4 regions of the Micromonospora sp. NPDC000663 genome follow, and region 2 is predicted to be linked to each of the others. Evidence: riboswitches for the same ligand, from Rfam matches in the RefSeq annotation. Region 2 holds a riboswitch; each other region holds the start of a gene.
What was found. Region 2 has a riboswitch for cyclic di-AMP ahead of ACFY1S_RS14260 (NlpC/P60 family protein). Riboswitches for the same ligand answer to the same signal wherever they lie in the genome.

Region 1: another riboswitch for cyclic di-AMP. It lies ahead of ACFY1S_RS00215 (coiled-coil domain-containing protein); the one in region 2 lies ahead of ACFY1S_RS14260 (NlpC/P60 family protein).
Region 3: another riboswitch for cyclic di-AMP. It lies ahead of ACFY1S_RS19080 (coiled-coil domain-containing protein); the one in region 2 lies ahead of ACFY1S_RS14260 (NlpC/P60 family protein).
Region 4: another riboswitch for cyclic di-AMP. It lies ahead of ACFY1S_RS22720 (transglycosylase family protein); the one in region 2 lies ahead of ACFY1S_RS14260 (NlpC/P60 family protein).

The regions. Positions count from the first base shown of each region.
Region 1 is NZ_JBIAYR010000001.1:44,215-49,937, forward strand. It holds gene ACFY1S_RS00210 (carbonic anhydrase) at 17-736, shown strand; gene ACFY1S_RS00215 (coiled-coil domain-containing protein) at 793-1,812, opposite strand; cyclic di-AMP (ydaO/yuaA leader) riboswitch at 1,817-1,947, opposite strand; gene ACFY1S_RS00220 (YibE/F family protein) at 2,114-3,484, opposite strand; gene ACFY1S_RS00225 (heavy metal translocating P-type ATPase) at 3,797-5,723, shown strand, end outside.
Region 2 is NZ_JBIAYR010000003.1:420,200-425,922, forward strand. It holds gene ACFY1S_RS14235 (nuclear transport factor 2 family protein) at 1-382, opposite strand, end outside; tRNA gene ACFY1S_RS14240 (tRNA-Gly) at 1,136-1,209, opposite strand; gene ACFY1S_RS14245 (zinc metalloprotease) at 1,414-2,397, shown strand; gene ACFY1S_RS14250 (pyridoxamine 5'-phosphate oxidase family protein) at 2,466-3,023, opposite strand; gene dcd (dCTP deaminase) at 3,120-3,698, shown strand; gene ACFY1S_RS14260 (NlpC/P60 family protein) at 3,759-4,799, opposite strand; cyclic di-AMP (ydaO/yuaA leader) riboswitch at 4,813-4,948, opposite strand; gene ACFY1S_RS14265 (N-acetylmuramoyl-L-alanine amidase) at 5,183-5,723, shown strand, end outside.
Region 3 is NZ_JBIAYR010000005.1:117,541-123,263, forward strand. It holds gene ACFY1S_RS19070 (SRPBCC family protein) at 1-34, shown strand, start outside; gene ACFY1S_RS19075 (hypothetical protein) at 285-1,001, opposite strand; gene ACFY1S_RS19080 (coiled-coil domain-containing protein) at 1,122-2,186, opposite strand; cyclic di-AMP (ydaO/yuaA leader) riboswitch at 2,192-2,323, opposite strand; gene ACFY1S_RS19085 (cation diffusion facilitator family transporter) at 2,466-3,383, opposite strand; gene ACFY1S_RS19090 (HelD family protein) at 3,491-5,608, opposite strand; gene ACFY1S_RS19095 (alpha/beta fold hydrolase) at 5,718-5,723, opposite strand, start outside.
Region 4 is NZ_JBIAYR010000007.1:90,899-96,621, reverse strand. It holds gene htpG (molecular chaperone HtpG) at 1-1,180, shown strand, start outside; gene ACFY1S_RS22725 (ThuA domain-containing protein) at 1,266-1,919, shown strand; cyclic di-AMP (ydaO/yuaA leader) riboswitch at 2,074-2,244, shown strand; gene ACFY1S_RS22720 (transglycosylase family protein) at 2,242-2,916, shown strand; gene ACFY1S_RS22715 (hypothetical protein) at 3,018-3,377, opposite strand; gene dinB (DNA polymerase IV) at 3,494-4,681, opposite strand; gene ACFY1S_RS22705 (VOC family protein) at 4,747-5,184, opposite strand; gene ACFY1S_RS22700 (helix-turn-helix transcriptional regulator) at 5,273-5,723, shown strand, end outside.

The DNA of each region.
Region 1 (5,723 bases), on a different contig from region 2:
AAAACGAGGTGCGGGAATGAGCCTTCCCGGAGCACCCGGCGGGCAGCCGGGTCCGCAGCGGAGCGCCGACCAGTCGTCGACGATCACCGAACCGGCGCTGGCGTACGCGGAGCTGGCCGCCGGCAACCGGCGCTTCGTCAGCGGCTCCCCGCGCCACCCCAACCAGGACGCCGGGCACCGGGCCGCGGTGGCCGACGGGCAGCACCCGTTCGCGGTGATCGTCGGCTGCTCCGACTCCCGACTCGCCGCCGAGATCATCTTCGACCGGGGGCTGGGTGACCTGTTCGTGGTCCGCACGGCCGGGCACACGACCGGCCCGGAGGTGCTGGGCAGCGTGGAGTACGCGGTGACGGTGCTCGGCACCCCGCTCGTGGTGGTGCTGGGCCACGACTCGTGCGGCGCGGTCCAGGCGGCCCGTGAGGTCGCCGCCACCGGCGTGGCGCCCGAAGGGCACCTGGGCGCAGTCGTGGACGCCGTGCTGCCCAGCCTCCGTCGCGCCGCCGCCGACGGTGTCGACGACATCGACGGCATCGTCGACATCCACATCGCACAGACCGTCGAGGCGTTGCTGGAACAGTCGTCCGTGCTGGCCGAGGCGGTGACGCGGGGGCGGTGCGCGGTGGTGGGCGTGTCGTACCGGCTCGCCGCCGGTGTGGTGCGCCCGGTCGCGGCCGTTCCGGCGGGCGTCGCCTCGCTCGACGTACCCGACGGGCCGTCGACGCCGGCCGCCGCCTGACGCGACGAGGGCCGCCCCGCGGTGCGGGACGGCCCTCGATCAGCTGAGCGGGTGGGTCAGAGCATCGACATGTGGACGTGGTCGGTGTGGTTCGACGGTCCGCTGTACGACTTCCAGCCGGTCGCCGGGAACCAGATCTGCCGGTTCCAGATCACGTAGTAGATGCCGAGGCGGTCGGCGTTGCGGATGAGGAACGCGGCGACGTTGTTGCCGTACGTGCGGGTGTCCTCGTTGTGCCACGGGCTGAAGCCGCTCTTCTGCAACGACCAGTCGCAGGCGCGGCCCTTCGGGTGCTCGTACGGTCCACCGTTGCGGTGGCAGCCCACGAACCGGGTGTACCCTGCCCGCCTGACCTCCTTGTACGCGTGCAGCGTGCGCGGCGTGACGCAGCCGGAGGTGGTCGGGTCGTCCTCGCTGCACGACTGCGCCTTCCAGTCGCCGTCGTCGGTGCGCCCCGGGCCGATCCGGGCGACCGGCGACGTGGCGTCCACCAGGCCGCCGGTGAAGCCCTTCCCGCCGACGAGGGCGAGCGCCTTGTCCGCGTCGCGCTTCTCCTTCGCCATCAGGGCTGTCTGCTTCTGCTGCTCCCGTACCTCCACGTCCAGGGCCACCTTCGCCTGTTCGGCGCGGGCCTTCACCGCGTTGACCTCGGAGAGCTTCTTCTCGTTGACCATGTTCATCTCGTCGAGCGCGGCGGCCCTCCGGACGAACGAGTCGGGCGCGTCGCTCTCCAGCAGCATCGCGATCGCGCCGATCCGGCCGGTCCGGTACGACTGGGCGGCGATCTGACCGACCTGCGGAGCCAGGGCGTCCAGCTCGGCCTTGGCGCGCTCCACCTCCGCCGCCAGCTCCGCCTGCCGCCTCTTGGACTTGTCCAGTTGGGACTTGGCCGCCAGGTAGTCCCGGTTGGTCTTCTCGATGACGTCGTTGAGCAGCTTCGGCTCGCCGTCCTCCTCGTGCCCGGACGGCGTTGGCGTCGTCGGGGCGGCGTACGCCGGGAGGGGTCCGGCGAGCACGGTCAGTGCGGCGAGCACGGCCACCACGGGCGTCAACCAGCGGCGTAGGGGTGCCGTCACGATGTTCCCTTCCGTCGACCGCCGACCGGGTTAGCTGACGGGTTCGGGGCGGAAGTGGCCCCTACCGCTGACGCGGATTCACCCCACGTACCTGGGTTCCCGGCTCGCCGGTTGGCGATTGGGCGGTGGCACCGCAGGCGCCGATTCGCGCCTTCGGCGGTGACCGGCAGCGAGGTTACCCGAGAGTCGACCCCCTGAGCTACGTCCCGATGCCGACTAAAAGCGTCATTTCGCCATGGCGTTGAGTGACCAGTGATGCGGTTCTCAGGCCGGATGCCCGATCTGGTCACGCTGAGGAGTGTCACCATGCCGTATCCGTGCTCCTGTTCGGCTCTGGCCACCGGGTGGTGGCGGTGGGCGGGGGTGTCGTCCGCGTCCGGTCCGGCCCGTCCACCGGGACCGTTCGCGGGGAGCTCAGTGCGGCCAGGGCCTCCGCCCGGTCCGGCTGGGGCCGGGGGACGGGGACGTCGTCGGCCGGCTCGGCGCTCGACCGTCCGGCGGCGGTCACCACCGCGGCCAGCCCGGTGGTCAGCGGCACGGCGGCGATGAGGCCGAGGGTGGCCACTGCGCTGCGGACGATCTCCTGCGCCAGGAACTCGCTGGTGAGGATCTGTCCGAGGGGGCGCGTGTCGGCGGTGAGCAGGAGCAGCAGGGGCAACGAGGCGCCCGCGTACGCCAGCACGATCGTGTTGACCGTGGAGGCGATGTGCGCCCGGCCGACCCGGGTGGCAGCCCGGTAGAGCTGCAACCGGGTCAGCCCCGGGTTGGCGTTCGCCAGTTCGGTGACGGTGGCCGCCTGGGTGACCGTCACGTCGTCGAGCACCCCGAGCGAGCCGATGATGATCCCGGCGAGCAGCAGGCCGTGCAGGTCCACGTCGGCCTGGAACATCGACAGCGTGGTGGCGTCCTCGCTGCCGAAACCGGTGAGGTGGGTGGCGGCGGTGGCGATGGTGGCGAGCACGCCGGTGAGGACCAGGCTGCCCAGGGTGCCGAGGACAGCTACCGAGGTCTGCGCGGTCACCCCGTGCGTCAGGTAGAGCACCACGAACATGATCAGGGCGGCACCGACCACCGCGACGACAAGCGGTGACCGGCCGGCGGCGATGCCCGGCAGCACGAAGGTGAGCAGGATGGCGAAGCTGGCGGCCAGCCCGGCGAGCGCGGCCAGGCCACGCCACCTGCCGAACGCGACGATCGCGGCGGCGAAGACCACCGCCAGCCACACCAGCGGTGTGCCGCGCTGGTGTTCGGCGATGTTCCAGTTGCTGGCGCCGGGGTCGGCGGGGTCGGTCAGCTCGACCAGGATCACCTCGTCGCCGACGTCGACCCGAGGTGCTCCGGGGCCGTCCGGTACCGGTGTCTGGACCTGCTGCTCGGCGCTCGGCCCGTCCTGCACCCGGACGTCCACCGTGCCGCACCGCCCGTCGCCGGCGTTCGGTGTGCCCTCCGGGGTCTGCGGCGTGGGCGGGCACGGTTCGGTAACCACGCGGGTCACTGTGCCGTGGTAGCGCGGGACGTCCGCGCCGCCGCCGGTCTGCGGGGAGTCGCCCCGGGGCCAGAGCACCACAGCCGCGAGCACCGTGGCGACGAACAGGGGTACCACGGTCGCGACGAGGATCCGCCGTACCCGGGGAGGGGCGGACGGAACGGAACGGCTGTGGTCGGAACCCAATGCGAGACTCCCAACGAATCCGGTGCGGGGTACGTGCCGGCGGGCCGGTCGGTTCACCGTCGCCGCGGAAATGCGGTGACGGGCGCGGCGGATCGCGGGATGCCGATCGCTTGATCACGTACGGTGAACGACCGGCCGGACCGGCGGGGAGCGCCGCCGTGTCGCGGCGGCAGCGGTGCCGGACTGCGCAGCGTGATCCGGAGGGCCATCGTCGGAATGCTAACCACACAGGCTGTGGGGCGCAGGTCGTGGCGGAGTGTCGGGGTCCCGGAACCGCCCGCGTGGCGGAGTACGGCCCGGGATCGTGGAGTCATGCACGCTGAGTCACCACATGGTCCGTACGGTAAGCATCACGGTGGGCACGACAAGCACGCCGGTCACGACCCGGCGATGTTCCGCCGCCGGTTCTGGGTCTGCCTGGTGCTCACCGTGCCGGTGGTGCTGACCAGTCACCTCGTGGCGGACCGGCTCGGTCCGCGCTGGGACGTGCCGGGGAGTTCCTGGGTGGGGCCGGCGCTCGGCTCGGTGGTGTTCTGGTGGGGCGGCTGGCCGTTCCTGGTCGGCGCGGTCCGGGAGGTGCGGGACCGGGCACCGGGGATGATGCTGCTTGTCGCGATGGCGATCACCGTCGCCTACACCGCGTCGCTGGCCACCAGCGTCGGCGCGTTCGACCTGGACTTCTGGTGGGAGTTGGCGGCGCTGGTCACCATCATGCTGCTCGGGCACTGGCAGGAGATGAAGGCCATCGGGCAGGCCCGGGGAGCCCTCGCGGCGCTTGCCGCGCTGCTGCCCGACGAGGCCGAGCGGGTGGCCGCCGACGGCCGGGTCGAACCGGTGCCGGTGGGCGCGCTGCGGGTCGGCGACGTGCTGCTGGTCCGCCCGGGTGGCCGGGTGCCGGCCGACGGGGTCATCGTGGAGGGCGGCGCCGAGCTGGACGAGTCGATGATCACCGGCGAGTCGCGGCCGGTCGCCCGCGCGGCCGGCGGCCGGGTGGTGGCGGGCACTGTCGCCACCGACTCGGCGATCCGGGTCCGGGTCGAGGCGCTTGGTGAGCAGACCGCCCTCGCCGGCATCCAGCGCATGGTCGCCGAGGCGCAGCGCTCGGGCGGTCGGGCCCAGCTGCTGGCCGACCGGTTCGCCGCCGCGTTGTTCTACCTGGCCACCGGGACCGCCGTGCTGACCGTGCTGGTCTGGACGGCGCTGGGCCGGACCGACGAGGCGGTGGTCCGCGCGGTAACCGTCCTGGTGATCGCCTGCCCGCATGCGCTCGGCCTGGCCATTCCGCTTGTCGTCGCGCTCTCCACGGCGGTGGCCGCGCGATCCGGGATCCTGGTGAAGGACCGGTTGGCGTTGGAGCGGATGAGGACCGTCGGCGCGGTGCTCTTCGACAAGACCGGCACGCTGACCCGGGGCGAGCACACCGTCTCCGACGTGACCGTGACGCTGGGCATGGAGCGGGACGAGGCGCTGCGCATCGCCGCCGGCGTCGAATCGGACAGCGAGCATCCGCTCGCACGGGCGATCGTCGCGGCGGCCGGGTCCGCAGGTCCAGCCCCGGCCCACGGGTTCCGGTCGCTGCCGGGCCGCGGTGTGCAGGCGACAGTCGACGGTACGGAGTATGCGGTGGGTGGGCCGGCGCTGCTTCGCGAGTTGGGGGTGTCGCTCCCGGCCGACCTGGAGATGGCGACCGGGCGCTGGTCGGCGCGGGGTGCGGCGGTGCTGCATCTGGTGCGGCTGCCGGACCGCGTGCTCGGCGCGTTCGCGGTGACCGACGAGGTGCGTCCGGAGGCCCGACGGGCAGTCGACGAGCTGCGTGCCGAAGGCGTTCCGACCATCGCCATGATCACCGGGGACGCGCGGCCGGTGGCCGAGGCGGTCGCCGCCGAACTCGGGTTCCGCCCCGGTGTCGACGAGGTCTTCGCCGAGGTGCTGCCGGTGGACAAGGACGGCCGGGTGGCCGACCTCCAGCGGCGGGGGCTGACCGTGGCGATGGTCGGTGACGGGGTGAACGACGCGCCCGCGTTGGCCCGCGCCGACGTGGGCATCGCGATCGGTGCGGGCACCGACGTGGCGATCGAGTCGGCAGGGGTGGTGCTCGCCTCGTCCGACCCGCGTGGGGTGGCCGCCGTGGTGCGGCTGTCCCGGGCGTCGTACCGCAAGATGCGGCAGAACCTGGCCTGGGCGGCGGGCTACAACGTGGTGGCGCTGCCCCTGGCGGCCGGGGTGCTGGCCTGGGCCG
Region 2 (5,723 bases):
TGCCGTCCCTCGTCTCCACGACCGAGATGTAGGTCTGGTTGTAGGGGCGGCCGGTGGTCAGTGCGGTGCCCCGGCTCTTGAACTCGGCGATGACCAGCGACGGGTCGGTGGTCTCGTGGAAGTGCAGATCGATGAACTCGACCTTGAAGTGCTGCGGGAAGTTCTTCATGTACTCGTACAGGTTCGCCTCGCCGGCGGTGCGGGTGGGGTAGCCCTCGGGGGCGTACGGGAACTCCAGTATTCCGTCCTCGGTGAACAGGGCCACCCACTCCGGGATCCGCCCGGAGGAGAGGTACTCCAGGTGGTTCTTGAACGCCTGCTGCGCGGCGGCCCGCACAGCGTCGACGTCGGTGTTCTGCGGGGTGGATACGGCGTTACTCATGAACGTCCTTCTCTGTCTGGGTGACCCGTCGGTGACGGGTCGGTCGGTCGGCGGTCGATCACTTTGGAATTGGTTGACCGCATCCTTTACTGAGCAAAGAGGTTCCGCGAACCCCCAGTGCGGGGGTCAACCTGCTCGACCTATCCCCCTCGAATCACTGCGATCCGGGGCAAACAGGCCGCGCGGGCGAGGCCCTTCACCTCCTTGCACTTCAACCCTGGCGGCTGATGTAAGTAATCAACCACTTTCATCTGAGGTTGTCAAGTGACCCGCCTGACAACGGCAGGCTCCGCCCGGGTGAAGCTGGACGATCGACCGCGCAGGAACCGGTGCCGATTCCTTGCCCCGACCAGCAGAAAGTCGCGGATCAGGAGAAGCTGGCAGAGCGGTCTGCAGGCGCTCGCCGAAGCGTGTGGAGTACGGCGATCCTCGAGGCACCGAAGCCGCGGGCTGACCACCGGCCGTCTCGGTGAACGCCGCCCGTCGGTCACCCGATCCTCAGGTCCTGGCAACCTCTTCGCGCCAGATGAGGGTGCCGTACCACAGGTCGAGGTCGCCGGAGGATGCGTCAGAGTGGTGCGCCGCCGAAGCTCAGTTCGTTGCCGTCCGGGTCGTAGAAGGTCGCTGTGCGTACGCCGCTGGGGTACGTCTCGAGTGGCCTGGAGCAGCCCGAGGCCCACGGCCGGTTTCGGCTCTTCCGACAACGCGAAAGCCCTGGTTGGGACTCATGTCCTGACCAGGGCTTTCGCACGTTGGAGCGGGTGACGGGAATCGAACCCGCACTGTCAGCTTGGGAAGCTGATGTTCTGCCATTGAACTACACCCGCAGGCGGCCCCACTGTACCCGAGTGGTCGAGCCGGTGCACCCAGGCACCCCCCGCGAGCCCGCCACCCCCGCACGCCCAGGAAGAAGTTTCCGGACGGCAACATATGGCCGTTCTCAAATGCGTCGATCAGTTGTAACGTCTGCCACACGTTGCCAGCCACGGCGTGACACACCCCCTGCCGCGCCGCCAGAAAGAGGTGGGCCCATGGGACCCCGTCCCAACCTGCTGACCCGGCGTGCCGCCGGTGTCGCGTCGACGACGCTCGCGCTGCTGCTCAGCACCGCCGCGGTGGGCGTCGTTCCGGCTGCTTCGGCCTTCTCCGCGGCGCCCGGCGGCGCCTGCGTGGAGCCGGCCGACAGCCACTCCAATGCCCGGATGAAGCCCGGTGCGGCGGCCAAGCACGACCCGAACGAGCTGACCGCGAAGCAGGTCCGCGAGCGGGACGCGGACCTCGCGGCGGCGCTGCGCGAGCGCGCCAACTTCCGCACCGGCGCCGGCGCGACGGCGCTGGCCACGGTCACCATCCCGGTGGTCGTGCACGTGATCCAGGAGAACAGCACGCGGGCCGGCGGCAACATCCCCGACTCGATGATCACCTCGCAGATCACCGTGCTGAACCAGGCCTACGCCGGCTCGACCGGCGGAGCGGTCACCGCGTTCGCCTTCCGACTCGACAAGATCAACCGAGTGACGAACCCGTCGTGGTACCCGATCGTGCAGGGCTCGTCGGCGGAGCGGTCGATGAAGTCCTCACTGCGGGTGGGCGGCAAGAACACCCTCAACATCTACCTCGGTGAGCTGAGCAACGACCTGCTGGGATGGGCGACCTTCCCGCAGCGCAACCTGAGCAGCATGGACGGCGTGGTCGTGCTGAGCGAGTCGCTGCCGAGCGGCACCGCCACCAACTACAACCAGGGCGACACCGGCACCCACGAGGTCGGCCACTGGCTGAACCTCTACCACACCTTCCAGGGTGGCTGCGGCGGCTCGGGTGACGGCGTCAGCGACACCCCGGCCGAGGCGTCGCCGGCCTACCAGTGCCCGACCGGGCGGAACACCTGCTCGGCGACCGGGCTGGACCCGATCACCAACTTCATGGACTACACCTACGACTCGTGCATGTACCAGTTCACCCCGGGACAGGCGAGCCGCATGATCACCGCGTGGAACGCCTACCGCGCCGCGTAGCTTCTCCGCGTACACCCGGTGCCGGCTCCGTCACGACGGAGCCGGCACCGGCGTCTTTCTGGCCGTGGTCAGGCGGCCGTGCACTGCACGTCACGGCTGCGACGGGTCGGCCGCGCCGGCGGTACGGCGACAGGCGCGGCAGCCACCGGCGGAGCGTGCGGGTCGAGCCAGACCTGCACGGCCGGCCGGCCCGGCGCGTAACCCGGAATGCCCGGGACGGGCTGCTCGCGGCGGGTCAACATCGCCACGTCGACGGTGAACTCGAACAGCCTCCAGTCGACGTACGGCTCGGCCCGGGCCCCCTCGGCCAACCGGGCCAGTTGGGCCGGGTCGGTCACCGGTCGGGCGTGACCCGCCACGTACGCCTCGTCGTCGCTCTCCTCCGGCGGGAACGAGTGCAGCGCGTATCGGCCGTCCCGTTCGAGGTCACGGCGCTTCGGGGAGTCGATGACGAAGCAAAAGAGGCCCTCGTCGGTGATGACCGGGGAGACCGGATGGACCCGGGGCCCGCCGTCGGCGCGGACCGTGGCCAGGTAGCCGAAGCCCGGCCCGTACTGCTGGAGGAGAACGCGGATCCCGTCGGCGAGTCGGGGCTCGTCGGCGGCGAATTCGGACCAGGAAGCCATGCGGGCATTCTATCGAACAAATGTACGACCAGCGACCTCGACGCGCTGGTCACCGGCACCGAATTCGGCTGGCACGCAAGGCGCTATGGTGGTCCGATGCTGCTCTCCGACCGCGACCTGGTCTCCGAGATCAAGGCCGGCTCGCTGGGCCTGGAGCCCTTCGAGCCCATGCTGGTTCAACCGTCCAGCATCGACGTACGACTCGACAGGTTGTTCCGGGTCTTCAACAACCACCTCTACACCCACATCGACCCGGCCATGCAGCAGGACGACCTGACCTCGGTGGTCGAGGTGCCCGATGGCGAGCCATTCGTGCTGCACCCGGGGGAGTTCGTGCTCGCCTCGACGCTCGAGGTGATCTCGCTTGGCGACCAGCTCGCCGGCCGGCTGGAGGGCAAGTCGAGTCTGGGTCGCCTCGGCCTGCTCACCCACTCCACCGCCGGCTTCATCGACCCGGGCTTCTCCGGGCACGTGACGCTGGAGCTGTCGAACGTGGCGAACCTGCCGATCACGCTCTGGCCGGGCATGAAGATTGGCCAGCTGTGCATCTTCCGGCTCTCCTCGCCGGCCGAGCACCCGTACGGTTCGGCGGTGTACGGCTCGCGCTACCAGGGCCAGCGGGGGCCGACGCCCAGCCGGGCCTGGCAGCACTGGCGCACCTGGCCGACCCGCTGAGGCAAGAACGACGAGGGCCCGCCGCGAACGGATCGCGACGGGCCCTTCGGTCACCTCTGATCAGCCGGGGCGGCCGTAGCTGTGGATCGGGCCGTCGTCGACCTTCTTCATCTTGACCGGCTGACCGGCCTGGGAGGCGTGCACCACCCAGCCGTTGCCGACGTACATGCCGACGTGGTGGATGTCGCTGTAGTAGAAGACCAGGTCACCGGCGCGCAGATCGGCCCGGCTGACGTTCTTCGTGACCCGACTCTGCGCGGCGGCGTTGTGCGGCAGGCTCACGCCGGCCTTCGCCCACGCGGCGAGCATCAGCCCGGAGCAGTCGTACGAGTTCGGGCCCTCGGCGCCCCACACGTAGGGCTTGCCGATCTGCGCGCAGGCGAACTTCACTGCCGTGCCGGCGGCACCGCCGGGGTAGCTCGCCGGGCAGGGCGCGGGACGCAGCGGGCCGCCGCCCCCGTTGCCGTACACCTTGAGGCGCAGCTTCTGGAGGCGGTCGATCTCCTCGTTGATCTGCTTCTTCTTCGCCGCCAGCTGGGCCTCGGTGCGCGTCAGCTGGGACACCATCTCGTCGAGCGGAGCCTTCTTCGCAGCCAGCTCGTCGCGCAGGTCGGCCACCTCGCGGACGTCCTGCTGCTGGTTGTGCGCGAAACGATCGAGCATTTCGAGCTGCCCGACGACCTCGCTCGGCGACCGGCTGCCCAGCACGGCGTTGACGGTGGAGACGTTCTCGCCCTTGTACGCGCGTACGGCCAAGGCGCTGACCTTGTCCATCGCCGCGTCGACCTGACGCTCCAGCGGGGCGATCTGGGCGGCCAACGCGTCGGCCTGCTTGCGCTTGGCGGCAAGGTCGATCCGGGTGGCGTTGTGCCGTTCGATGATCGGTTCGAGTTTGTTCCAGTCGGCGTCGATCTGGCGTTCGATCTCGGCGACGGACGGGTCGGCGTGGGCCGCGGTGGCGCTGCCGGTCAGGACGACGGCGACGCCGACCAGTGCGGCGAGAGCTGTGGTGAAGCGGGACCAGCGTGGGCGCGGCACGATCGCCGTCGGGCCGGCTGCTGCCGGCCGCTCGGACGACGGCCGCGGGGCATGGAGTGCCACCGGGGTTCCGTTCTCCTTCTTCCTGACCGCCTACCGGGTTAGCTGACGGGTTCGGGCGGGAAGTTGGCGCCCTACCGCAGTGGCTGCGGATTCACCCCGGGGGACGTGGGTCCCCGGTTCGCTCGGAAACGACTCGGCGGTGTCGGTCCGTTACCGCCCGGGCTGGGCGGACCTGCTGTCGGGCCGACAAATGACCAGAGTAGAGACGCCCGTTACCGATCCGCAACCCGCGCGGCCGTGACACTCCGTACCGATTGGAGAGAGTCACGGGGCGTACGCGAAGATTTCTTTCCGATGACTTCGACAGATGGAAAGGTATTGACGCGGGCTTCGGGCGGCGCGAAGGTGACCTCACCTTCATCCGCGCAAATCTGGAGGGTTCGATGCACCGTCCAACCCTGTCCGCCGGCCGGCTCGCCCTGCTCGCCGCCGCCGTGGTCGCCGCCTCGACCGCGATACCGCCACCCGCCGGCGCCGCAGCGGCGCCCGCCCCCGACCGCCAGCAGCAGTACGCCGCCGCGGCGACTGAGTACGGCGTGCCGACCACCGTGCTGCTCGGTGTCTCCTACCTGGAGTCCCGCTGGGACAGCAACGCCGGCACACCGAGCACCAGCGGCGGCTACGGCCCGATGCACCTGACCGACGCCCGCCATGTGGCCGCCCTGCCCGCACGCGGCCACCACGACACCGGCACCGAGGACCCGCGCGGCGACGACTCCCGACCCGCGCTGGCACCCGCGACCCCACCCGCCGAGGACCCCGCGCCGCCCCCGGCCGCGTTGCAGACCGTGGACGCCGCCGCCGCGCTGACCGGCGCCGCACCCGAGTCGCTGCGTACCGACCCGAACGCCAACATCCGTGGCGGCGCGGCGCTGCTCGCGTCGTACCAGCGGGAGTTGGGTGCCCCGGTCGGAGCCGGCACCG
Region 3 (5,723 bases), on a different contig from region 2:
CGAACGCGCCAGCGACCCCCCACCACCCGCCTGACCCACCTCCGCGCCTCCGCCGCACCGCACCGCGCCTCCGCCGCACCGCACCGCGCCGCGCCCCGCCCCGCCGCGCCCGCCCTGCGGCCGTGCCGCCAAGATCCGCGCAGCTTCCCCGATGTTGCTGCCTCCGGCGCGCTGGAGGCAGCAACATCCCTGAACTTGCGCGGATCTTGCTCCGGCGGGCGGGTGCGCTCCCGCAAGATCGCACTCGATCCAGGATGTAGTGGCGTCCCACGACGCAGAGGCCACTACATCCTGGAGCGAGCGCGATCATGGCCGGCGGCTCCGGCGGCTCCGGCGGCTCCGGCGGCTCCGGCAGGTCCGGCAGGTCCGGCATGCGCGGCGGGGCCGGCAGGCGCGCTGGGTCCGGCCGGTCCGTCGGGTCCGGCGGGTCCGACAAGGGCGGCGGGGGCAGCGGGGGTGGCAGGGCGTGCGCGGTCGGCGCGATCGCGACCGGTGCGACCGGCGCGGGCGGTGTCCGCTGAGCGGGTGGGGCGGGTTGGGCGGATGGGGCGGCGGCCCCAGGGCTTGTAGGTGGAGAGCACCGTCGCGATGATCATGAGGCTGGTCGAGACGGCGGGGGCGATCACCAGGTCGGCGCGGTCCCGGGCGGGCAGTGCGGCCCCCAGGGCTCCGGCGTGGCGCAGGTTCGGGGTGAGCAGGAACAGGACCAGCCCGACCATCACCGTGGTGAGCACGAGTTTGACGAGCACCCAGCGGTAGCGCAGCAGTCCCCAGGGGGTGAGGAGTGCGCTGGCCACGCCGATCAGCCAGACCGCCACGCTCAGCGGCGCGAACAGCACGGTGCCGAGCAGTGCCGTGACCGGGTAGACCGTGGCCGGGTCGGCGCCGCGCTGGACCGCCACGCCCAGGGTGAGCAGCACCAGGTCGGTGCCGAGCCAGCCGAGGGAGGTGACCAGGTGCAGAGTGAGCAGTGCCTTGCGGGCCGTGGGCGGAAGTCGCATGGGAACGATGCTGCCGCCGGGCCGCCGCCGGGTCGTCCGACCGTCGGCGACATCAGGGGTACGCCCGCTGACGTACCCGTGGCCGGCACCCCCGGTTCGGGGCGCCGGCCACGGGTGGGGTCAGTACACCGACAGGTGCACGTGGTTGGTGTGGTCGCTGGACGGGTCGCCACCCGCCCCGCTGTACGACTTCCACCCGCTGCTGGGCAGCCAGATCTGCCGGTACCAGATCACGTACAGCACGGCGAGCCGGTCGGCGTTGCGGATGAAGTAGGCGGCCAGGTTGTTGCCGTACGTCTTGTCGCCGCCGGTGGCGTCACCGCCGAAGCCGTTCTTCTGCGCGGCGAAGTCGCAGGCCCGACCCTTCGGGTGTTCGCCTGAGCCGCCGGAGCGGTGGCAGGAGACGTACCGGGTGAAGCCGGCGGCCTTTGCCTGGTTGAGCGCGTGCAGGGTCCGCGGGGTGATGCAGCCGCTGGCCGGGGTGGGGTCGTTGACGCTGCACGACTCCGAGGGCCAGGAGCCGTCGGAGTTGCGCGGCGCGGCCGTGGCGTTCGCGCTGGACGTCCCCCGGTTGGAGCCGCCGTCGGAGGTGGTCTGCGGCTTGGGTGTGGTGGCCACGGTCAGGGCCCGTTCGGCCTGTTCCTTGCGCTTGGCCATCACGGCGACCTGCTTGCGCTGCTCGCGGATCTCGCCGTCCAGGGCGACCCGGGTGCGGGTGGCCTCGTCCTTGGTGGCGATCAGGTCGCGTAGCACCCGGTCCTCGTTGGCGGCGACCGCGTCCAGCGCGGCGGCCCGGTCCATGAAGCCTTCCGGGGTGTTGCTGTTGAGCAGCGCCGACATCGCGCCGAGGCGGCCGGTGCGGTAGGCGACGCCGGCGATCTCGCCGACCTTGCCGCTGCGGGCCTCCAGTTCGGCCTCGGTGGTCTTGAGCTGGGTGGTGAGCTGCTGCTGCCGCTGCACGGAGGTGTCCAGGGCGCGCTTGGCGTCCAGGTAGCCCTTGCTGGCGGCTTCCAGTTGGGCGCGAAGCGCGGGGGTGCCGCCCTCTTCGTCGCTGTCGGGCGCCGCGGCGGCCCGGTGGGTGGTCGGGGGAGCGGCCGCCGCCCCGGCCGGGAGTGCGACGCCGAGGGCGAGCATCGCGACGATCAGGGCCGCCAGGCGGGCGGCGGGTGGTCGTGCTGGTGCCACTACGCATGTCCTTCCGTCAGCCGCCGACCGGGTTAGCTGACGGGTTCGGGACGGAAGATCCCTACCGCTGACGCGGATGCACCCCAGGAACATGGTTCCCCGGTTCGCCCGCTCGGGCGATTAGGCGGCGACCGCCACCGGCGCCGGGAGGGCGCCGCCTGGTGGAGGCCGGGACCGAGCCTACCGGGGCAGGTGGGGCACTTGCAGCCGATGTGACGGACGGTGCGTGCGTCATGACCAAAAACTCGGACAAATATGAACCTACTTCTCGAAACGCGGTCACCATTCCACCGAGCCGCAGGCGCCGGGCGCGGCACCGGGCTCGATCTGGAGCGTCGCGTGTTCGATCCGGAAGTCGTCGTGCAGGGCGGTACGCGCCGCGCTGAGCACCGTGCCGACCTCCGCGCCGGGCGCCATGGTCAGGTGTGCGGAAGCCACCTCCATGCCCGAGGTGAGCGTCCAGACGTGCAGGTCGTGGACCTCGACCACGCCGGGCACTGCGGCGAGCCGGTCGTGTACGGCAGTGACCTGGAGGTGTTCCGGGGCGGCCTGCACGAGGATGCGGACGGCGGCCCGGCCGAGTCGCCACGTGCGCGGCAGGATGAACACGCCGATGGCGACCGCGACCAGCGGGTCGGCCCACCACCAGTCGGTGACCGTGATGAGCAGCGCCGCGCCGATCACGCCGACTGAGCCGAGGAGGTCGCCGAGCACCTCCAGGTACGCCCCCTGAAGGTTGATGCTCTCCCGCGCGCCGGCACGCAGCAGCGCGAAGGCGACCACGTTCGCGAGCAGGCCGAGTACGGCGACCGCGAGCATCGGGCCGGCCAGCACCTCGTGCGGGTCGCCGAACCGGCGGATCGCCTCGATCACCACGTAGACCGCCACGCCGGAGAGCAGGACGGCGTTCGCGAGCGCGGCGAGCACCTCGAGGCGGTAGAGGCCGAAGGTGCGCTGCGGGTCGCCTGTCGACCGGCGGGTGGCGGTGATCGCGGCGAGTGCCATGCCGATGCCGAGCACGTCGGTGAACATGTGCCCGGCGTCGGAGAGCAGAGCCAGCGAGCCGGTGCGGAAGGCCGCCACCGCCTCGACCACCATCAGGGCGGCGAGCAGCCCGAACGCTGCCCAGAGCCGTCCCCGGTGCTGGTGTGCGGCATTGGCGACCGACGCGTGGTGGTGGTCATGACCTGCGCCCACGAAACCCACCCTCCGCCGCCAGTCGGGACCGGTCAAATGTATGCGCACATCGCTATGTGTGCAACTATACGGTGGCACCCGCCCCGACGGTGCTCGTCCGGGCCCGATCAGCCGGTCGGGTCGACGGTGGTGAGCCGCTGCGTGGCCCGGGAGAGCGCCACGTAGAGCGTCCGTACCCCGGCACCCGGATCCGCGCGGATCTCGCTCGGGGCGACAAGCACCACCCCGTCGTACTCCATGCCCTTTGCCTCCAGGCTGGTCACCACCTGCAGGCGCGGTGCGCCGAGCGTGCCCAGCCAGCCGGCGACCTCGTCGCGGCGGGGGACCGGCGTGATCACGCCGACCGTGCCGTCCACCTCCGCCAGCAGACCGGCGGCCGCCTCCACGACGGCCGTCTCCAACCCGGCGGCGGGCACGATCAGCTCGACCGGGTCGACCCCCGTGGAACGCACGGCCGTCGGCAGCGGCAGGTCCGGGTAGAGCCGGCGGATCTCCGCCGCCGCCACCGCGAAGATCTCGGACGAGTTGCGGTAGTTGGTGGTGAGCGTGAAATCGTGCCGCTTGCGCCGGCCCAGCGCCTGGTCCCGCGCGCGGGTCAGCTCCTCCGGGTCACCGGTCCACGCCGTCTGCGCCGGATCGCCCACCACCGTCCAGGACGCCAACCGGCCGCGCCTACCGATCATGCGCCACTGCATCGGCGAGACGTCCTGCGCCTCGTCGACCACCACGTGCGCGTACTCCCGGTAGTCCGCCGGCCGTTCCCGGGCCGCCGCCCGCGCGGCGCGCTGCCGGTCGCCGAGGGTGGTCAGCTCACGGACCCCGCCCGCGAGCTGGAACGGGTCGCGCCGCGCCCGCGCCGGCTGCGCCGGCTTGCCGAGCAGTGCGTCCAACTCGTCGAGCAGCGCCACGTCCGCGATGGTCAACCCGGCGGAGTCCAGTTCCCGGTACGCCGCGCCCAGCAACCGGATCTCCGCGCCGGAGAGAATCCCGCCCGCGTAGCGGCGCAGGCGGTCCGGCCGGGCCAGCCAGCCGAGCACGTGCCGGGGGTGCAGTCGCGGCCACCAGGCCTTGAGGAACTCCCGGAACTCCGTGCGCTCGGCGATCTCGTCCTCGAAGGCTCGCTGCTCCGGCAACCGGCCCACGTTCAGCCGGCGGGCCTGTGCCCAGAGCGCGGCGAACACCCCGTCGAAACCCGCCCGCCGCACCTCGTTGCGCCGGGTGCCCCGGTGCAGCACGCGGTCCCGGATCGCGTCCAGCTCGGCCCGGTCCAGCCGCAGCAACGCACCCCGGTAGAGCAGCCGCAGCTCGCCAGGCCCGCCCGGCACGGCGTCGCGGACCGCCCGCTCCAACACCCGGCGCATCCGCAGCGAGCCCTTCACCGCCGCCACCTCGGGCGAGTCGGTACGGGTCGCGGTCATCCCCGGGAAGAGGGTGCCCAACGAGTGCAGGGTCGCGGTGTCCTCACCGAGCGACGGCAGCACCGAGGCGATGTACTCGACGAAGACCGACGACGGGCCGACCACCAGGATGCCGCCGCCGGCGTACCGGCTGCGGTCGGAGTACAGCAGGAAGGCGGCCCGGTGCAGGGCGACAGCCGTCTTGCCGGTCCCCGGACCGCCGGCGACGATCGTCACACCGGAACCGGGCGAGCGGATCGCCTCGTCCTGCTCCCGCTGGATCGTCGCCACGATGTCGCGCATGCCCCGGCCGGTGGCCCGCGACAGGGTGGCCAGCAGAGCGCCGTCCCCGACCACGGTCATCCCCTCCGGGGCGGCGGACGGGTCCAGCAGGTCGTCCTCGACACGGGTGACCCGTTCACCACGGGACTGGATGGTGCGGCGGCGCACCACGCCCAGCGGCTGGTTCGGGGTGGCCTGGTAGAAGGCGGCGGCGGCCGGCGCCCGCCAGTCGACGACGAGCGTGCTGGCGTCCTCGTCGCGGATGCCGAGCCGCCCGACGTGAAGCGTCTGCCGGTCCCGCAGGTCCAGACGGCCGAAGACCAGCCCCTCGTGCTCGGCGTCGAGGGTGTGCCGCCGCTGCGCGGCGTGGAAGACCATCGCGTCGCGTTCGACGAGCGCGCCGAACGTGCCCACCCGCGCCATCCGGTAGCCGTCCCGCTCGGCGCGAACCGCCGACCGGCGCAGCTCCGCCAGTCGGGCGTACACCCGGTCGAGGTGCCGTTGCTCGACGGCTATCTCCTGATCCAGGGCGGTCTGGTCGGTCAACGCACGCTCCTTCGATGTCGCCGGCAGACGGCGCGAACCGCGCGGGCCAACCGCAGAAGGGTACGGCCCCGGGCCGGGCCCGCCGCGCCCGAGGTGCGCGAACGTGCGCTCAGGC
Region 4 (5,723 bases), on a different contig from region 2:
CGACGAGGTCGACGCCGCCGAGTACAACGAGTTCTACAAGCACGTCAGCCACGACTGGGCCGACCCCCTCGAGGTCGTGCACATGAAGGGCGAGGGCACCTTCGAGTACGAGGCGCTGCTGTTCCTGCCCAGCCACGCCCCGCTCGACATGTTCGCCCCGCAGGGCCGCCGCGGCGTCCAGCTCTACGTCAAGCGCGTGTTCATCATGGACGACTGCGAGGCGCTGGTCCCCACCTACCTGCGCTTCGTCAAGGGGGTGGTCGACGCGCACGACCTGTCGCTGAACATCTCCCGCGAGATCCTGCAACAGGACCGGCAGATCCAGATCGTCCGCCGCCGTCTGGTCAAGAAGGTCCTCGCCACGGTCAAGGACCTCAAGGCCAACCACCCCGAGCGGTACCGCACCTTCTGGACCGAGTTCGGCACTGTCGTCAAGGAAGGGCTTATCGACGACACCGACAACCGGGAGACCCTGCTGGAGATCCTGTCGGTGGCGTCCACCAACGACCCGGCCGAGCCCACCGACCTCGCCGGCTACGTCTCGCGGATGAAGGACGGCCAGAGCGACATCTGGTACGCCACAGGCGACTCCCGGGCCACCATTGAGAACTCCCCGCACCTGGAGGCGTTCCGGGCCAAGGGCCACGAGGTGCTGCTCCTGACCGATCCGGTCGACGAGGTGTGGGTCGAGCGGGTCGGCACCTACGACGGTCGGCAGTTGCGCTCCATCGCCAAGGGCGAGGTCGACCTGGACACCGACGAGGAGAAGCAGCAGGCCGAGACCGAACGTGAACAGCAGCGGCAGGAGTTCGCCGCGCTCGTCGAATGGCTGGGCACCACCCTCGCCGACAGTGTCCGGGAGGTCCGCCTGTCGTCGCGGCTGACCACCTCACCGGCCTGCGTCGTCGGGGACGCGCACGATCTCACCCCGACGCTGGAGAAGATGTACCGGGCGATGGGGCACGAGGTTCCGTCGACCAAGCGGATCCTGGAGATCAACCCGGGTCATCCGCTGGTCGCCGGGCTGCGCAAGGCCCACGAGCAGGGCGACTCCTCCGAGACCCTGACCGAGACGGCCGAGCTGCTGTACGGCCTGGCGGTGCTCGCCGAGGGCGGCGAACTGGCCGACCCGGCCCGCTTCACCCGGACGCTCGCCGACCGGCTGGCCCGCACCCTGTAGTCGCTCCGACCGGCGGGGCACCCGGCAGGGGCCCCGCCGGTACTCGACCCTGACCGCTGCCCGAACGTCGATTCCGGGAGGGCCCGTGCCTGTCGGCACCGTGATCTTCAGCGGCCAGGGGCCGCACGGCGACCGCTGGCACCCGTTGCCGGAGACCAGCGCCATCCTCGCGGACATCATCGGTGGTGCCGCCGTCGTGACGTCCGTCGACCGGCTCGCGACCGCGCTCGACGGTGCCCGACTGCTGGTGGTGAACGCGAGCGCCGACCGGTCCTCCCCGGTCCCCGACGACGCGCTCTTCGGGCTCGTTCTCGACGGCTTCCTGGCCGGCGGCGGCAATCTGCTCGCCGTCCACAGCGCGACCCTCGCGTTCCCCCGGGTGCCGAGCTGGCGTGCCACCATCGGCGCCGCCTGGGAACACGGCCGTTCGTTCCATCCGCCGATCGGTTCCAGTCTCATCCGGCGGACCGCCGTCGCGCATCCGATCACCGAGGGGCTCGGCGACATCGAGGTCTTCGACGAGCGCTACACCGACCTGGAACGGGTCGACGGCGTCCACATCGAGCCGCTCTACGGGTACCGGGAGGGCGGCGTCTTCCACCCGCTCGTCTGGGCCCGCACGGCAGGGGACAGCCGGATCGTCTACAGCGCCCTCGGCCACGACGGCCGGTCGTACGAGTCGCCAGGCCACGTCGAGCTGCTGCGTCGAATCGTCGCCTGGCTCCGCCCCGAGCGCTGATCGCAAACGGTCCATCGTGGTCACTGCACAGTGTCGCGAGGCCCGCAACCGGTGGGCGCAACGCGGAGCGCTGCCCGGTGAAGAACTTCACAGCGAGTGGGCGTTCGTCACCGACCGTGCCTAACGTCGGTCGGGTTCGCCACTGCGGACACCACGGCCGGCAACGCCAAATCCTGCCCCCGGTCGTCGGAACCCAGTCCACCGGGCAGGAGCGGGGGAACCAGGTTTTCCGGTGCACGCACCTCGGGGTGAAGCCGCCACCGCGCGGCCGGGCTCCTCGGCCCGAACCCGACAGCTCACCTCGCCGGCGTGGAGGATATTCATGACGTCTGTTCACACGCCCCGTCATCGACGGGTCACCACCCGCCGCCTCGCCGTCGGCACCCTTGCCGTCGGCGCGGTCACCGGTGCTGTCGCCCTCTTCGGCCCGGCCGCCCCGGCGCAGGCCGGCGTCAACTGGGACGCGATCGCCAAGTGCGAGTCCGGCGGCAACTGGAAGACCAACACCGGTAACGGCTACTACGGTGGGTTGCAGTTCTCGCAGAGCACCTGGGCCGGTTACGGCGGCAAGAAGTACGCCGCACGCGCCGACCTGGCCAGCCGCGGCGAGCAGATCGCCGTCGCCGAGAAGGTGCTCGACGGGCAGGGCATCGGCGCCTGGCCGACCTGCGGCAAGAAGGGCGGCTCGTCGGGCGGCTCCGCCAGCAAGTCGACGAAGTCGACCAAGTCAACCAAGTCGACGGAGTCGGCCAAGTCGACGGAGTCGACCTCGAAGCCCAGGCCGTCGCGCGGCGAGAAGCCGGCGACGCGCGACCACGAGCGCACCGCGCCCGCGGCGGGCGGCGAGACGTACACCGTCAAGCCGGGCGACACCCTGTCGGAGATCGCCGACCGCCAGCGCTCGACCGGCGGCTGGCAGGCGCTGTACGAGCGCAACCGGCAGCTGATCGGCGCCGACCCGGGTCTGATCTTCCCGGGTCAGCGGCTCAGCCTCTGACGCACGACGCACGACGCACGACGCACGACGCACGACGCACGACGCACGACGCACGGCCGGGTCACCGGCCGAGCGTTCGTGTGTGACGACGCGGGTCGCGGTCAGGCCGCGGTGGCGGATGCCTTCTGCTCCCGCTGTTGCGCGGGCAGCGGCCCGGCGTTGCGGCCCCAGCGCGGCGCGGTCCCGCCGGGCCAGCCGGGGCGGCTCTCGTCCCGTACCTCGTCGACAGTCATCTCGACCGAGGTGGACTCGCCGCGGGCCAGCCGCAGCGAGTGCTCGGCGCCGGTGCGGGCCTCGCACGGCCACCCCTGGCCGGCGCACTGGAGATTGCGGCAGTGCCCCTCGTCGTCCGGCTCGTGGGCGCTCAGCACGTCGACCGCGAGCTGCCAGAGCAGCGGGTCGGTCACGTCGTGCGGACGCTCGACGCGACGGCTCGGTCGGTTGCTGGTGTCGTCGGACATCGTGGGTCCCCCTCGTCAGGCTGGTCCCCTCAAGGGTCACCCGTGGGCGGTCGGCTAAACCGCCGACCTGCTGTGATGTGTCGCCGATCGCAGGAAACTCGGCCGCCAAGAGACCATCAGTCGGGCAATAGCGGCATCTCGACGCCGGGATCGCGGCCGAGCAGCACCGCCCGGGTGAGGGCCGCCGATCCGAACCGGTCGCGGACCGCGTCGACCGCCGCGTCCAGGTCGGTGCCGGGGTCGGGTTGGAAGGGCAGCTCCGGCTGGACCGGGTTGTCGTCGAGGTTGCCCACCGAGACGCCGATCAGGGTCACGCCCCGCCTGTCGATCTCGGGCTGGGTCGCCCGCAGCAGCGCCCGTGCGGCGGCGAGCACCTGTGTGGTGTCCGCGGTCGCCTTGCCCACCGTGTGCGAGCGGGTGGCCCGCGTGTAGTCGCCGAAGCGCAGCCGCAGCACCACCGTGCGTCCGGCCCGTCCGGCGGCCCGCATCCGTCTGGTGACCCGGTCGACCAGGCCGGCGAGGATCGCGTCCAGCTCGGCCGCCGCGTGCGGGGCTCGGCTCAGCGCGTGCTGCGCGCCCATCGACCCACGCCTGCGGCCCACCTGCACCGGCCGGGGGTCACGGTTGTGGGCCAGAGCGTGCAGGTGCCGGCCCGCACCCGCGCCGAGCAGCGAGACCAGCGCCGCCTCACCGAGCCGGGCCACGTCGCCGACGGTACGGATCCGGCGTTCGCGCAGCTTCGCAGCGGTGATCGGACCGACACCCCAGAGCCGCTCGACCGGCAGCGGATGCAGGAACGCCAGTTCGCCGTCGGGTGCGACCACCAGCAGCCCGTCCGGTTTCGCCACCCCACTTGCCACCTTCGCCAGGAACTTCGTCCGCGCCACGCCCACCGTGATGGGCAGGCCGACCTGCTCGCGGACCTCCCGACGCAGACCCTCGGCGATATCGACCGGGGGCCCGACCAGGCGGCGCAGGCCGCCCACGTCCAGGAACGCCTCGTCGATGGAGAGCCCCTCGACCAGCGGGGTGGTCCGCCGGAAGATCTCGAACACCGCCCGGCTCGCCACCGTGTACGCGGACATGCGCGGCGGCACCACTATCGCGTCGGGGCACAGCCGGCGCGCCTGCTGACCGCCCATGGCGCTGCGGACGCCCCGCGCCTTCGCCTCGTAGCTGGCCGCGAGCACCACCCCGCAGCCGACGATCACCGGGCGTCCCCGCAGGCGTGCGTCGTCGCGCTGCTCGACCGACGCGTAGAAGGCGTCCAGGTCGGCGTGCAGGATGGTGGCCCCGGGCGACACGTACACATGTTCGCATGGCGCCTGTCGCCACGACAGTGACCTGGGCGAACGCGGTCACGTGCCGATCAGTCGAGGCAGAATTCGTTGCCCTCGGGGTCGGCCATGACGAGGTGGCCGGCGCCCAGCGGGGGAGCGGGTTCGTGTCGGGCGAGCCGGATGGCGCCGTACGCGACGAGCCGTTCGGCCTCCGCTTCGAGGGCCGCCATCCGCTCGTCGCCGGCGAGGCCCGGCGCCGCGCGCACATCCAGGTGGACGCGATTCTTGACCTGCTTGCCCTCGGGTACGCGCTGGAAGAACAGCCGTGGTCGGGAGCCCTCGGGGTCGACCACCGCCGAGGCGTCGTTGCGGTTCTCCGGCGGCACGCCCATCGCGTCGAGTGCCTGCTCCCACGACTCGAAGCCGCCGGGCGGGTCCTGCAGCTGGTAGCCGAGCGCCTCGGCCCAGAACCTGGCCAGCGCGGCCGGGTCGGCGCAGTCGAACGTGATCTGCACGTCGCGTGGCATGGCAGCTCCCCTGATCTCGTCGGTCATGGTCCCAGCCTCCCGGAAATCACGGACAGGATCGTTCCTCGATCCGTGCAACGATCGGCGGGTGAGTGTCGAGGCGACCACCGAGCGGGTTCTGCGGTTGTTGGCGCTGCTCCAACGACGACCGACCTGGACGGCCGCCGACCTCGCCGCGCAGCTGCGGGTCACCGACCGCTGCGTCCGTCGCGACGTGCAACGCCTGCGGACGCTTGGGTATCCGGTGCGCGCGGTGTCAGGTGTCGGTGGCGGCTATCAGCTCGGCGCGGGCACCCGGCTGCCGCCGTTGCTGCTGGACGACGAGGAGGCGATCGCGACCGCCGTCTCCCTGCGGCTGGCGTCCGGCGGCACGGTCGCCGGGGCGGGCGAGGCGGCCCTGCGGGCCCTCGCCAAGCTCGACCAGGTGATGCCGTCACGGCTGCGCGCCGAGGTGCGGGCGGTGCACGGCTCCACGGAGACCCTCATCGGGCCGGTCGTCGAGATCGACGCGGAGTTGCTGGTGATGCTGGCGCGGGCCT